2 regions of the Pseudomonas sp. FG86 genome follow, and region 1 is predicted to be linked to the other one. Evidence: riboswitches for the same ligand, from Rfam matches in the RefSeq annotation. Region 1 holds a riboswitch; the other holds the start of a gene.
The links. A riboswitch is a leader RNA that binds a small molecule or an ion and turns the genes downstream of it on or off. The one in region 1 is predicted to bind cobalamin.
Positions count from the first base shown of each region.

Region 1 (7,499 bases):
GGGTCGTGATACACCGCGCTGGCGTCCACCTGGTAGCCGCGTGCGGGCTGGATACCGACGAACGTCTGGCCCAGGCGCAGGCCGGCAATCATCAGGCGGCCGTCGCGACACATCGGGTCGTTGTCGGGCGAGCCCCAGCGCGCCAGTACCGCTTGGCGGTTGGCCTCGGGCAAGCGGCTGAACATCACCGCGTAGTCGTCCAGCCCCAGGCTTTGGTGGCAGGGGCGCAGGTCGAGGCTGTCCAGGTCGTTGGTGACACCGCCGAGCAGTTCATGGATCAGCGCCGTGCCGCTGTCGGGAAGCGTCTCCGGCACCGGGTAACCTTCGCTGTGCAGGGCGCGCAGGATATTCAGCGCGGCGGCCGGGGTATCCAGGCCCACGCCGTTGCCGATGCGGCCATCACGGGTCGGGTAGTTGGCCAGGATCAGCGCGATACGCTTATCCCCATTCGGCACCCGCGCCAGTTCGACCCAACGTCGCGCCAGTTCGGCAACAAAGTCCATACGCTCGGGCGCGGCGCGGTAGCACACCACGTCCGACTGGCTGCGCTCACTGCGCCAGGCCAGGTCCTTGAAGCTGATCGGCCGGCTGATAATCCGCCCGTCCAGCTCCGGCAAGGCAATGTGCATCGCCAGGTCGCGCGGGCCGAGGCCTTGTTCGCTGGCTTGCCAGCCGGGTTGGTTGTCCTGGGCGCAGATCGCCTGGATCACCGGGATATTGCGGCGAAACGGGCGTAGATGGGGGGCTTCGGGGCTGGATTGGGCAAAGCCGGTGGTGTTCAGAATCACCGCCGCATTGACTTCATCCAGCCAATCCTCGACCACCGCCAGGCAGCCGGGCTCTTTCAAACTGGCCACCGCCACCGGCAACGGGTTAAGGCCCGCTGCCTGCAAACGCTGGCAGAACACATCGATAAAGCCGGTATTGGCCGCCTGCAAATGAGAGCGATAGAACAGCACCGCCGCCACCGGAAACTCCGGGTGCCACTCCATTTGCCAGTCATTGAGGCGGGCATTGGCCTGATGCGGGTGATAAATCGCAGTGCGCGGCAGAGTGTGTGGCTCGGCCCAGGCGTAGTCACGCTGCAGATAAGCGCTGGCCAGGCAGCGATAAAAATCCAGGGCATTGCCCAGGCCACCCTGGCGCAGGTACTGCCACAAGCGGTCGCGGGCCTCAGCGGCCACGGTGCTGAGGCCGCTGAGTTCCGGGTCAGGGCGGTCATCACCGGGCACCAGGATCAACGTGACGCCGCGCTCGGCCAGCGCCACCAGGCGCTCGATACCGTAGCGCCAATACCCGATGCCACCATGCAGCGAAATCAGGATGACCTTGGCATGGCGCAGCACTTCATCGACATACAGATCGACCGAGGCGTGGTTCTGCACCTGCATGGGGTTGGCCAGGCGCAGGCTCGGGTAGTCCTCGGGCAACTGCTGGGCGGCTTCGGCCAGCAGCGCCAGGCTGGAATCGCCGCTGCACAGAATCACCAGCTCGGCGGGGGTTTGCCCCAGGTCGGCGATATTGTCGTCCGCGACGAAGCCGCCGGGTTGAGTCCTGAGCAGGTGCATGGGTTAAACGTTGAGCGCTGCGCGCAATTGCGCTTCGAGGCCGGCCGCGTCCAGCGCCTGGCCGATCAGCACCAGGCGCGTGATGCGTGCCTCGTCGGCCCCCCAGGCGCGGTCGAAGTGCTTGTCGAAACGCGTGCCCACGCCCTGGATCAGCAGGCGCATCGGCTTGTTCGGAATCGCCGCGAAGCCTTTGACACGCAGGATGCCGTGCTGCACCACCAACTGGGTCAGCGCGTCGAGCAGCAGCGCCTCATCGGCCTGAGGCAGGTCGATGGAGATGGAGTCGAACGCGTCGTGATCGTGGTCATGGTCGTCTTCACCGTCGTGGTGATGATCGTGATGGCTGTGGCGGCCGTCGATATGCTCTTCGGAGCCGGCGCCCAGGCCGATCAGCACGTCCAGGGGCAGGCGACCGCTGCTGGCTTCGACGATCTTCACCGCGGGTGGCAGCTCTTCGGCCACTTCCAGGCGCACGCGGGCCAGGTCCTCGGGGTTGATCATGTCGCACTTGTTGAGGATCACCAGGTCGGCGCTGGCCAACTGGTCGGCGAACAGTTCATGCAACGGGGATTCGTGGTCCAGGTTCGGATCAAGCTTGCGCTGGGCATCGACCTGGTCCGGGAAGGCGGCGAAGGTGCCGGCGGCCACCGCCGGGCTGTCGACCACGGTGATCACCGCGTCGACGGTGCAGGCGCTGCGGATTTCCGGCCACTGGAAGGCTTGCACCAGGGGCTTGGGCAAGGCCAGGCCCGAGGTTTCGATGAGGATATGGTCGAGGTCGCCGCGACGGGCCACCAGTTCGCGCATCACCGGAAAGAACTCTTCCTGGACGGTGCAGCACAGGCAGCCGTTCGCCAGTTCATACACGCGGCCGTTGGCTTCTTCCTCGGTGCAACCGATCGAGCATTGCTTGAGGATCTCACCGTCAATGCCCAACTCGCCGAATTCGTTGACGATCACCGCAATGCGACGGCCCTGGGCGTTGTCGAGCATGTGGCGCAGCAAGGTGGTTTTGCCCGAGCCGAGAAAGCCGGTAACGATAGTGACGGGAAGTTTGGCCAGTGTTTTCATCGGATGCCCTTGGGGGCGGGCATACGGGACGATAGGCCCTGCGTGGCGCGCAGCAGCAGATTTCGTCACCGGATCACCCCGCCCGGTTGAATTGGAAAATCGGTTGCGAGGCAGGTCTCCTGGCTTGGGGCTTGCGGATCTTGCGACCGGCGCTGGCTGCGCCTTCCCGCCGTAATGGCAGTGGCGTGGCAGTCAGATAAACCCTTCACAGTTGCGGGGGCAGCCGCGGCTTGAACCGCGTTCCCTTCTTAGCTTCGGCCTGGGCCGAAGAACCTCGAAGGTGCAAGGCTACAGGGGCTCGGTCAATTTGACTACCGTCGCTCTGCATGCTTTCCTACACGCCTTGTTTCGGGTGCCCTTCACAGGGTGAAACGGGAAACCGGTGAGTCATAGCCTTATGACCAGTCCGGTGCTGCCCCCGCAACGGTAAGCGAGTGAAGCGTCAGATCCACTGTGCCTGTACGGCATGGGAAGGCGACGCTTTATAGACCCAGTGTCCCTCGCAAGCCCGGAGACCGGCCCGAATAACATCAGATAACAAACCCGCGGTGGGCGGGCGCTGTTAAAACCCTGCGTGCCCGGCTCGCGGGGTTTGCATGCGCTCGTTTCACCCTGAACACGATAGGGACGCGCCATGTCGATCATCAGCAGCACTTCGCACACCGCCAGCAGTACCGCCACCCTCAGCCAACGCCTGACCGCCGCCATCGGCGCCTCGATCCTGGGCGCGTGCCTGGTGTATTTCGCCGGGTTCTCGCATATCGAGGCGGTGCACAACGCAGCCCACGATACCCGCCACAGCGCCGCGTTCCCGTGCCACTGAGACCTGCCGACATGATCAAACGTATTGCGCAAACCGCAGGGTTCACCGGCTTGCTGGCCGCCCTGCTGCTGACCCTGCTGCAAAGCTTCTGGGTCGCTCCGCTGATTCTGCAGGCGGAAACTTTCGAAAAGGCCCCGGCCGCGACTGAAGTCGTGCACGAGCATGCCGCTGGCGCCGCTGCGCACACCCACGACGCCGAAGCCTGGGAACCGGAAGACGGCTGGCAGCGCGTGCTGTCGACCACCGGCGGCAACCTGGTGGTCGCCGTCGGCTTCGCCCTGATGCTGGCCGGCCTCTATACCCTGCGCGCACCGACCCGCACGGCCCAAGGCTTGCTGTGGGGCCTGGCCGGCTACGCGACCTTTGTGTTGGCGCCGACCCTGGGCCTGCCGCCCGAGCTGCCGGGCACGGCCGCCGCCGACCTGGCGCAACGCCAGATCTGGTGGATCGGCACGGCCGCCTCCACTGCGGCCGGTATTGCGCTGTTGGTGTTCGGTGGCAACTGGCTGCTTAAAGGGCTGGGCGTGGCGATCCTCGTGGTGCCTCACGTAATCGGCGCCCCGCAGCCGCAAGTGCATTCGATGCTGGCGCCAGAGGCACTGGAAGCACAATTCAAGATCGCCTCGCAGTTGACCAACGTCGCCTTCTGGCTGGCCCTGGGCCTGATCAGCGCCTGGTTGTTTCGCCGCAACCGCGACGATCAATACTCGGCATGAAACTCGCGGTCGGCCTCGGTTGCCAGCGGGGCTGCGAATTGCACGCCCTGCTGGCGCTGTTTGACACGGCCCTCGCCGAAGCGGGTATCGAGCGCCAGCACATCACCGCACTGGCGAGTCTCGACCGCAAACAGGACGAGCCGGGGTTACTGGCCCTGGCGCGCAGGTTGAACCTGCCATTGCAGTGCTTCAGCGCCGAACAGTTGGCCGCGTATGAAGGCCGTCTGAGCCATAAATCAGCGGTCGCCTTTGCCCACACCGGCTGTTACGGCATCGCCGAAAGCGCCGCCCTGGCCCTGGCCGAACAGCTCTCCCCAGGCCCCGCCCGCTTGCTGATCACCCGCAAGAAAACCGCCCAGGCCACCTTTGCATTGGCCTGCGCCGGCTGAAAAATCGATAATTGCGTCTTCCGATCATGAGCAATCTTCATGCTCGCCCGTTTTTCGACAGGAATCCTCCATGACCGTCTACTTCATCGGTGCCGGCCCCGGCGACCCGGAATTGATCACTGTCAAAGGCCAACGGCTGATCCGCAGTTGCCCGGTGATCATCTATGCCGGTTCGCTGGTACCGGCGGCCGTGCTGGAGGGGCATCAAGCGCAACAGGTGGTCAACAGCGCCGAACTGCACCTGGAGCAGATCATCGAGCTGATCAAGGCCGCCCACGCCAACGGCCAGGATGTGGCGCGGGTGCATTCCGGCGATCCGAGCCTGTATGGGGCGATCGGCGAGCAGATTCGTCATCTGCGCGAGCTGGGCATCCCGTTCCAGATCATTCCGGGCGTGACCGCAGTCGCCGCCTGTGCCGCGCTGCTGGAGACCGAACTGACCTTGCCGGACATCGCCCAGAGCGTAATCCTGACCCGTTACGCCGATAAAACCCGCATGCCAGCCGGCGAGGACTTCGACAGCCTGGCCCGCCACGGCACCACCATGGCGATCCACCTGGGGGTCAACCACCTGGAGAAGATCGTCGCAGAGCTGCTGCCGCACTATGGCGCGGATTGCCCGATTGCCGTGGTGCACCGGGCAACCTGGCCGGATCAGGATTGGGCGGTGGGCACACTCAGCGATATTGCCGACAAAGTCGCCGCCAAGGGCTTTCGGCGTACGGCGCTGATCGTGGTGGGCCGGGTGCTGGCGAGTGACAGTTTCAGTGAGTCGTCGTTGTATCGGGCGGGGCATGCGCACCTTTATCGACCTTGATAATTCACTTTATAAAACTAAAACAATGCATTGATTTAAATTAACAAATGCAAAAAAAATGTGGGAGGGGGCTTGCCCCCGATGGCAGTGTGTCAGCCTGCTCAGGAGGCGACTGAGGCACCGCTATCGGGGGCAAGCCCCCTCCCACACTTGATCTTTCTTGCCAGGGAGATAGCGTCAGCAGTCGAGTTTGAATGTTTAATTCATCAACAACACACTGATTTAACTGAATAAATGCACAAAATGTGGGAGGGGGCTTGCCCCCGATGGCAGTGTGTCAGCCTGCTCAAGAAGCGACTGAGGCACCGCTATCGGGGGCAAGCCCCCTCCCACACTTGATCTTCGGCGTTAGATAGATTGCATAAATAGCTGAATTTTAAGAATAAAAAAAACGGCGCTCACGGGGCGCCGTTTTTTGTTCGCAGTGAACGCCTTACTCAGTAGTAGGCATTTTCTTTCTGCGTGTGGTCGGTCACGTCGCGTACGCCCTTGAGCTCCGGAATCCGCTCCAGCAGGGTGCGCTCGATGCCTTCGCGCAACGTCACGTCGGCCTGGCCGCAGCCCTGGCAGCCGCCACCAAACTTGAGCACGGCAATGCCGTCATCCACTACGTCGATCAAGCTGACCTGACCGCCGTGGCTGGCCAGCCCTGGGTTGATCTCGGTTTGCAGGTAGTAGTTGATACGCTCGTTGACCGGGCTGTCGGCGTTGACGTTCGGCACCTTGGCGTTCGGAGCCTTGATGGTCAATTGGCCGCCCATGCGGTCGGTGGCGTAATCCACCACGGCATCGTCAAGGAAGGCTTCGCTGAAGGCATCGATATACGCGGTGAAGCTTTTCAGCCCCAGGGCGGTGTCTTCCGGCTTTTCTTCACCGGGCTTGCAGTAGGCAATGCACGTCTCGGCATACTGGGTGCCAGGCTGGGTGATAAAGACGCGGATACCGATACCTGGGGTGTTCTGCTTGGACAGCAGGTCGGCCAGGTAATCGTGGGCGGCGTCGGTAATGGTTATGGCAGTCATGGAAACTCCTCACAGGCTTGCCGGCAGTTTACGCCAAAATATTACGCAGGTACAAAGTCCCAGTAATTTTGTCGGAAAAGACTCAACAGCCACGTCAGAGGTTTTCATAGCGGTTCATATCCAGCACCCCTTCTTCCACCGGCGTGGTTTCGCGGATGTAGGTCGACAGGTCATGGAAGTACTGCCAGAACTGCGGATGACTGCGACGTATGCCCCAGCGGTCGACAATCTTCTCGAAACCCTGGGCGTCCCTGGCGTCCTCCATGGCCGCGACGAACTCCGGCACTTGCTCGGCTGGCACATTGAACATGAAGTTCGGGTAGCTGCCGAGCACCCCTGGGTAGATCGTCAGCGTATCCAGGCCCGGCTGATAGCGATAAGCCTCACCCAGCATGAACGCCACATTACTGTGGGCACGGTTGCGCAGCAGGCTATAGACCTCCCGCTGGCCGCTGCGGGTTTCGACGCGCAGCATCGTCGCTTCAGGCAGTTGCCCAATGACCTTGAGCCCCGCCGCCGGGCGCGATGTCAGGCGACTCAGGGCCTGCTCGGCGTCGCGCAACGCCGGGTCGATCCCCGGCCGTGAGCAGTACGCGCCGGCACAACGATTGATCGGGTCCGGGGCGGCATTGAGGTCGCCATAGCGGGCCAGCAGCTGGTTGGCGAAGTCGCGCTTGGGGTCCTTTTCATCAAGCTTCAGGCCGGTGGGCTTATCGTCGTCGATCGACTCATAGTCCAGCCACAGCTTGACCTTGCCGCTGTTCTGGTACCAATCGTCGAGGAAATCATCCCGCGAGTTCGCCGGCATCAGGCGCAGGAAGTTCTGCTCGGCGCCATTGCGGATCAGGTCGAAGTACAGGCGAGTCTGGGCCTGGTGCGACACATTACCGAACACGTCAAAGTTGACCACCAGTTGGTAATAGGTGCGTTCGAGCAACGGATAGTCGAATAGCCACAGGGTCTGCGGCACCTCACCGATCAGGCCCTTGTTGACCGAGGCGCTGTCGAAGTGGCGGAAGATGCTCAACAGCGCATTGTCGTTGCCAGCCCACAGCGTCGACCAACTCGGTGCTGGCAGTTCGGCATAGCTGTC
Region 1 is NZ_JBMDIS010000029.1:46,215-53,713, forward strand. It holds gene cobN (cobaltochelatase subunit CobN) at 1-1,568, opposite strand, end outside; gene cobW (cobalamin biosynthesis protein CobW) at 1,572-2,639, opposite strand; cobalamin riboswitch at 2,732-2,931, opposite strand; cobalamin riboswitch at 2,973-3,177, shown strand; gene ACODSV_RS19245 (CbtB domain-containing protein) at 3,274-3,462, shown strand; gene ACODSV_RS19250 (CbtA family protein) at 3,474-4,178, shown strand; gene ACODSV_RS19255 (cobalamin biosynthesis protein) at 4,175-4,567, shown strand; gene cobM (precorrin-4 C(11)-methyltransferase) at 4,638-5,384, shown strand; gene nfuA (Fe-S biogenesis protein NfuA) at 5,822-6,406, opposite strand; gene ACODSV_RS19270 (fatty acid cis/trans isomerase) at 6,501-7,499, opposite strand, start outside.

Region 2 (7,499 bases), on a different contig from region 1:
CATCTCCCTGCCGCGCACCACTCGCGAATTGATCGTGATGCGCGCCCAGGATGTCAGCGAAGAAAACCTGCAGACCGGTGACTTGCTGTTCTTCGCCACCGGTGGTGGATCACAGGTCAGTCATGCCGGGATCTATGTAGGCGAAGGGCGCTTTGTGCATGCGCCACAAACGGGCGGTACGGTGAAGCTGGACACCTTGTCCAAAGCCTATTGGCAGAACGCCTACCTGAGTGCCAAGCGCGTATTGCCGGCTGAGCACTTGGCCCGCAATCCCTAAGCCAGACACCGAACCCAATGTGGGAGGGGGCTTGCTCCCGATAGCGGTGTGTCAGTCACTGAATGCATGGACTGACACGCCCTCATCGGCAGCAAGCTCCCTCCCACATTTTTTGTGGTGGTCTTGAGAAAAGTTACTTAACTGCAGACACCCGCCACACCTTATTCCCCACATCATCCGCCACCAGCAGGTCCCCCTGCTGATCGATCACCACACCCACCGGCCGGCCCATAGCGTTCTCATCCTTGTCGAGGAACCCGGTCAGCACGTCCACTGGCTGCCCCTTGGGTTTGCCACCTTCGAACGGCACAAAGATCACCTTGTAGCCACTGTGCGGCTTGCGGTTCCATGACCCGTGCTGGCCGATAAAGGCGCCGTTGACGAACGGTGCAGGTAATTTGCTGCCTTCGGCGAAGGTCAGCCCCAGCGAAGCGGTATGCGGGCCGACGGCGTAGTCTGGTGCGATCGCCTTGGCGACCAGGGCCGGGTCCTGTGGTGTGACACGCACATCCACATGTTGCCCGTAGTAGCTGAATGGCCAGCCATAAAACGCGCCATCCTTGACCGAGGTGATGTAGTCCGGCACCAGGTCGCTGCCGATCTCATCGCGCTCGTTGACCGCGGTCCACAGCTTGCCGCTCTGCGGTTCCCAGGCCATGCCGTTGGGGTTGCGCAGGCCCGAAGCGAAAATCCGGTGCTGGCCACTGGCGCGATCGACTTCCCAGATCGCCGCCCGACCTTGTTCCGCTTCCAGGCCGTTCTCGCCGACGTTGCTGTTGGAACCGACGCTCACATACAACTTGCTGCCGTCCTTGCTGGCCACCACGTTTTTCGTCCAGTGGTGGTTGATGCTGCCGCCCGGCAGGTCGACCACCGTGGTGCCGGCCTGCGTGATTGCGGTTTCGCCCGGTTGATAGGGAAAGCGCAGCAGCTTGTCTGAGTCGGCCACGTAGAGGTCGTTGCCCACCAGGGTCATGCCGAACGGCGAGTTGAGATTCTCCAGGAAGACCGTGCGGGTCTCGGCGACGCCATCGTGATCGGCATCGCGCAGCAAGGTGATGCGGTTCGGGCTGGGCACGCCGGCACCGGCACGGCCCATGACCTTTTCCATTACCCAGCCGCGAATGCCCTTGGCGTCATCCGGCTTGGGCGGCGCATTGGTTTCGGCCACCAACACATCGCCATTGGGTAGCACATACAGCCAGCGAGGGTGATCCAGGCCTTCGGCGAACGCTGTCACTTGGGTGCCCGCGGCGGCGGTTGGCTTCATGCCATCAGGCCAGCCAATGGCTGGGGCGATATTCACGGTGGGGATCAGGGTCTTGTTGGGCTCTGGCAGTTGGGGCGAAGGGCCGGTGCCATCCGATACCTTCAAGGTCGAGCTTTCTCCGCAGGCAGCGAGGGTGCCTGCGACCATGATCAGTAGGGCGAGTCTTGTTTTATGCATGGTTTTCTCCTGAATGCCTGTAAGGGTAGAGGAGTGCTGCGGCACGATGGTTCAAGTGCAAGGCCAGCTTTAATTGACGCTCCCCCCCCAACCCACTAACCTTCGCGACTTGTTTCAGGTGCTCTGTGACCCAAGGGTCGACTGAGTGAAACAGGGAAGCCGGTGAGTGAGCGCACTTGTACACAGTGTTGCCGCAATTCCGGCGCTGCCCCCGCAACGGTAAATGAGTCAAGACGGTGCTATTGGCCACTGTATCGCGCTGCGATATGGGAAGGCGCAGCGTCGGCCTGCTTTCTATAAAGCGAGCCACTCATGAGTCCGGAGACCGGCCTGGATCATCCAACAGCATCACGGTGGGCGATGCTTGGCTGTCTGTTTTTGTTTTTTCCTGCCCGCCGTTTTTGTCCAGCCCCAACGGAGAGCTGCCATGACCGATTCCCCCGACCGCGACGAACGCCACCTGGCGCGCATGCTGCGCAAAAAAGCCGTGATTGACGAGCGCATTGCCAATTCCCCGAACGAATGCGGTTTGCTGCTGGTGCTGACCGGCAACGGCAAAGGCAAAAGCAGCTCTGCGTTCGGCATGCTCGCGCGCGCCATGGGCCACGGCATGCAGTGCGGCGTGGTGCAGTTCATCAAAGGCCGTAACAGCACCGGCGAAGAATTGTTCTTCCGGCGCTTCCCCGAACAAGTGCGCTTTCACGTCATGGGCGAAGGCTTCACCTGGGAAACCCAGGACCGCCAGCGCGACATCGCCGCCGCCGAGGCCGCCTGGGCCGTGTCTCGCGAACTGCTGCAAGACCCGAGCATCGGCCTGGTGGTGTTGGATGAACTGAACATCGCCCTCAAGCATGGCTACCTCGACCTGGACCAGGTACTGAGCGACCTGCAAGCCCGTCCGCCGATGCAGCACGTGGTGGTTACCGGCCGTGGCGCCAAGCCGGAGTTGATCGAGATGGGTGACACCGTCACCGAAATGGGCATGCTCAAGCACGCGTTCCAGGCCGGTATCAAGGCACAGAAGGGCGTCGAACTTTGAATCAGCCCCGTCATTGTCCGGCCGTACTGATCGCCGCACCGGCGTCCGGCCAGGGCAAAACCACGGTCACCGCTGCGCTGGCCCGTTTGCACCGCAACCTGGGGCGCAAGGTACGCGTGTTCAAATGCGGCCCGGACTTCCTCGACCCGATGATCCACGAACGCGCCAGCGGTGCGCCGGTGTATCAGTTGGATATGTGGATGGTTGGCGAGCAGGAAAGTCGTCGCTTGCTGTGGGAAGCGGCAGGGGAGGCCGACCTGATCCTGATCGAAGGCGTCATGGGCCTGTTTGACGGTACGCCGTCCAGCGCTGACCTGGCGCGGCACTTCGGTGTGCCGGTGCTGGCGGTGATCGACGGCACCGCCATGGCCCAGACCTTCGGTGCCCTGGCCCTGGGCCTGGCGCGTTATCAGCCGGACTTGCCGTTTGCCGGTGTGTTGGCCAACCGTGTCGGCACCCTGCGCCATGCGCAACTGCTCGAAGGGAGCCTCACCGAAGGCTTGCGCTGGTACGGCGCGTTGTCCCGTGAAACCGGGATTGAGTTGCCCAGCCGCCATCTTGGCCTGGTGCAAGCCAGCGAACTGAATGATCTCGACGTCCGCCTGGACGCCGCTGCCCAGGCCCTGGGCAACAGTTGTGAAGTTGCCTTGCCGCCGCCGGTGACCTTCGCCGCGCCTGAAGTGATCGAAGCCGAACCGCTGCTCGCCGGTGTGCGCATCGCCGTGGCCCGTGACGAAGCCTTTGCCTTCACCTATGGCGCCAGCCTGGATCTATTGCGGGCGATGGGGGCCGAGTTGCGCTTTTTCTCACCGATTCATGATCGCCAAGTGCCCGAGGCCGACAGCCTCTATCTGCCAGGCGGGTACCCGGAGCTGCATCACCAGGCGCTGGCGGAAAACACCTCGATGCTCGATGCCATCCGTGCCCATCATGCTGCCGGTAAACCCTTGCTTGCCGAGTGTGGCGGCATGCTCTACCTGCTGGACTCGCTCACCGATGTCGACGGCACCCGTGCCGAGCTGGTCGGCCTGTTGCAGGGGGATGCGGTGATGCAGAAGAAACTGGCGGCCCTTGCCCTGCAAAGCGTCGAGTTGCCGGAAGGCGTATTGCGCGGGCACACCTACCACCATTCCCTGACCAGCACCGACTGGCAACCGATCGCCCGTGGCTTGAGCCCCAACGGCGGGCGGGGTGCCGAGGCGGTGTATCGGCAAGGGCGGATGACCGCTTCCTACGTGCACTTCTACTTCCCCTCCAATCCCCGTGCGGTTGCCGCGCTGTTTGCGCCCGACCTTGAGTCAGCCCAGTCCCATGAGTGACAACGCTTTCCCCCCGGCCGAGCGCGACGCCGTTTACCGCGCCATCGCCGAACGCCGTGACATGCGCCATTTCACCGGCGGCACGGTGGCCCCGCATTTGCTGCATCGCCTGCTCCAGGCCGCGCATCAGGCGCCCAGCGTCGGCTTGATGCAGCCCTGGCGCTTTATCCGCATCAGCGACCGCCAGCTACGAGGGCAGATCCAGCAACTGGTGGAGGAAGAACGTATACGCACCGCCGAAGCCTTGGGCGAGCGCTCCGATGAATTCATGAAGCTCAAGGTCGAAGGCATCCATGACTGCGCCGAAGTGCTGGTGGCGGCGCTGATGGACGATCGCGAGCGGCATATCTTCGGGCGACGTACCTTGCCGGAAATGGACATGGCCTCCCTGGCCTGCGCGATTCAGAATCTGTGGCTGGCCGCGCGCGTCGAGGGCTTGGGCATGGGCTGGGTCTCGCTGTTCGAACCCCGGGCCCTGGCCGACCTGCTGGGTTTGCCGCCTGGCGCGAAACCCCTGGCGGTGCTGTGCCTGGGGCCGGTCGACGCCTTCTACCCGGCCCCGATGCTGCAGCTCGAAGGCTGGACCGAACCGCGTCCGCTGAGTGACATGTTGTATGAGAATGTGTGGGGAGTAAGTCAATGAGTGTGGCCTTGCTGTGTGTCGCCGCGGTGGCGCTGGATGCGCTGCTGGGTGAACCCAGGCGCTGGCATCCGCTGGTGGCGTTTGGCAATTTCGCCGGACGCATCGAGCAACGTTTCAATAGCGGTGGCCGTGGCTGGCGCAGCCACGGCGTGACCGCGTGGGTGATAGCGGTGGTGCCGTTGACGCTGTTGGCCACCGCGTTGTCGTGGGCACCCTATATCGGTTGGGTGTTGGAGGTGCTCGCACTGTACTGCGCCCTCGGCATGCGCAGCCTTGGCGAGCATGTGATTCCGGTGGCCCAGGCCCTGCGCAGCGATGACCTGGATGAGGCCCGCAAGCGCGTGAGCTACCTGGTCAGCCGCCAGACCAGCGAACTGGACCGTACTGAAGTCGCCCGTGCCGCCACCGAGTCGGTGCTGGAGAATGGCAGCGACGCAATATTTGCTGCGCTGTTCTGGTTCGTGGTGGCCGGCGTGCCGGGTGTGGTGCTCTACCGCCTGAGCAACACCCTCGACGCGATGTGGGGCTATCGCAACGAACGCTTCGAACGCTTCGGCTGGGCCGCGGCGAAGATCGACGATGTACTCAACTATGTGCCTGCGCGCCTGGTGGCCTTGACTTACGCGTTGCTGGGCAAGACTCGACTGGCGCTCAAGTGCTGGCGCACCCAGGGGCCGACCTGGGACAGCCCGAATGCCGGGCCGGTGATGGCCGCTGGCGCAGGCGCCTTGGGCGTCGAGTTGGGCGGTGCGGCGATTTATCATGGTGAGGTGCACCAGCGCCCTCAGTTGGGAGAAGGTCCACCGGCCGATGCCGACGCCATCGACCGTGGCTGGCAACTGGTGCAACGCGGCGTATGGTTGTGGTTGCTGATCCTATGTGCAGGGGCGCAATTCTATGCTTGAACACGGCGGCCGCCTGCGCAAGGCGGCGATTCAATACGGCATTGCCGAAGCCGATTGGCTCGACCTGTCCAGTGGCCTGGCGCCATGGCCGTGGCCGATCCCCGAGATCCCACAGCGGGCCTGGGCACGCTTGCCGGAAACCGACGACGGTCTGGAGCAGGCCGCGAGCGAATATTACGGGGTGGCGCACGTATTGCCGGTGGCGGGTTCCCAGGCGGCAATCCAGCTGCTGCCGCGCCTGCGGCGTGCCGGCAAGGTCGGCGTGCTGTCGCCGTGTTATGCCGAGCACGCCGAGGCCTGGCGCCGCGCGGGTTACGTGGTGCGCGAAGTGCAGGAACAAGAGGTCGATTTCTTTCTCGACAGCCTTGATGTGCTGGTGGTGGTCAACCCTAATAACCCCACGGGCCTGAGCCTGGCGCCGCAACGCCTGCTCGACTGGCATACACGGCTGGCCCAGCGTGGCGGTTGGCTGGTGGTGGACGAAGCCTTTATGGACGTGACCCCGCAGTTGAGCCTGGCGGGCCAGGCCCATCAGGTCGGCCTGATCGTGCTGCGCTCGTTCGGTAAATTCTTCGGCCTGGCCGGCGTTCGACTGGGTTTTGTGCTGGCCGAACGCAAGTTGCTCAAGCTATTGGCCGAACAGGTCGGACCTTGGGCCGTCAGCGGTCCGACGCGAGTACTGGGCCAGGCCTGCCTGCGCGACACCGCCGGGCAGGTTCAACAGCGCGCGCGTTGCATTGAAGCCGGCCAGCGCTTGTTCGCATTGTTGGAGCGGCATGGTTTTCAGCCCCAGGGCGGTTGCGCCCTGTTCCAGTGGTTGATCACCCCGCACGCCGAACGGCTGCACGAATTCATGGCCCAGCGCGGCATCCTGCTGCGTCTGTTCGTACACGACAGCAGCCTGCGCTTCGGCCTGCCAGACACGGAAGCAGACTGGCTGCGCCTGGATGAAGCGCTGACCGCCTATAAGGACGTTGCATGAGTACGCTGATGGTGCAGGGCACCACCTCCGATGCCGGCAAAAGTACCTTGGTGACCGCGCTATGCCGCTGGCTGGTGCGCCAGGGCGTGGCGGTCGTGCCGTTCAAGCCGCAGAACATGGCCCTCAACAGTGCCGTGACGGCCGAAGGCGGCGAGATCGGTCGCGCCCAGGCGGTGCAGGCCCAGGCGGCGAACCTGGCGCCCCACACCGACATGAACCCGGTGCTGCTCAAGCCCAACAGCGACACCGGCTCCCAGGTCATCATCCATGGGCGCGCGGTGACCAGCATGAACGCGGTGGCCTATCACGACTACAAAGCCATCGCGATGCAGGCAGTACTGGCTTCCCATGCACGGTTGAGCGCAGCCTACCCGGTGGTGATGGTGGAAGGCGCGGGCTCCCCGGCAGAGATCAACCTGCGCGCCAATGACATCGCCAACATGGGCTTTGCCGAGGCGGTGGATTGCCCGGTGCTGCTGATCGCCGACATTAATCGGGGTGGAGTGTTCGCCCACCTGGTCGGCACCCTCGAATTGCTGTCGCCCAGCGAACAGGCCAGGGTCCAGGGCTTTATCATCAACCGTTTCCGCGGCGACATCGCGTTGCTGCAACCAGGGCTGGACTGGCTGGAAGCACGCACCGGCAAACCGGTCGTGGGCGTCTTGCCCTATGTGATGGACCTGCACCTGGAGGCCGAGGACGGCATCGACCAGCGCCAGATCGACAAGGCAGCGCAGGTGCTCAGGGTGGTGGTGCCGGTGCTGCCGCGCATCAGCAACCACACCGATTTCGATCCGTTGCGTCTGCATCCCCAGGTGGATTTGCAGTTTGTCCGCCCGGGCCAGGCGATTCCGTCGGCCGACCTGATCATCCTGCCGGGCTCGAAA
Region 2 is NZ_JBMDIS010000006.1:53,861-61,359, reverse strand. It holds gene ACODSV_RS05875 (C40 family peptidase) at 1-277, shown strand, start outside; gene ACODSV_RS05870 (PQQ-dependent sugar dehydrogenase) at 411-1,724, opposite strand; cobalamin riboswitch at 1,824-2,072, shown strand; gene cobO (cob(I)yrinic acid a,c-diamide adenosyltransferase) at 2,152-2,763, shown strand; gene ACODSV_RS05860 (cobyrinic acid a,c-diamide synthase CobB) at 2,760-4,082, shown strand; gene bluB (5,6-dimethylbenzimidazole synthase) at 4,075-4,725, shown strand; gene cbiB (adenosylcobinamide-phosphate synthase CbiB) at 4,722-5,630, shown strand; gene cobD (threonine-phosphate decarboxylase CobD) at 5,623-6,612, shown strand; gene ACODSV_RS05840 (cobyric acid synthase) at 6,609-7,499, shown strand, end outside.
Region 2: linked by a shared signal. The riboswitch ahead of cobO (cob(I)yrinic acid a,c-diamide adenosyltransferase) and the one ahead of ACODSV_RS19245 (CbtB domain-containing protein) in region 1 are both predicted to bind cobalamin.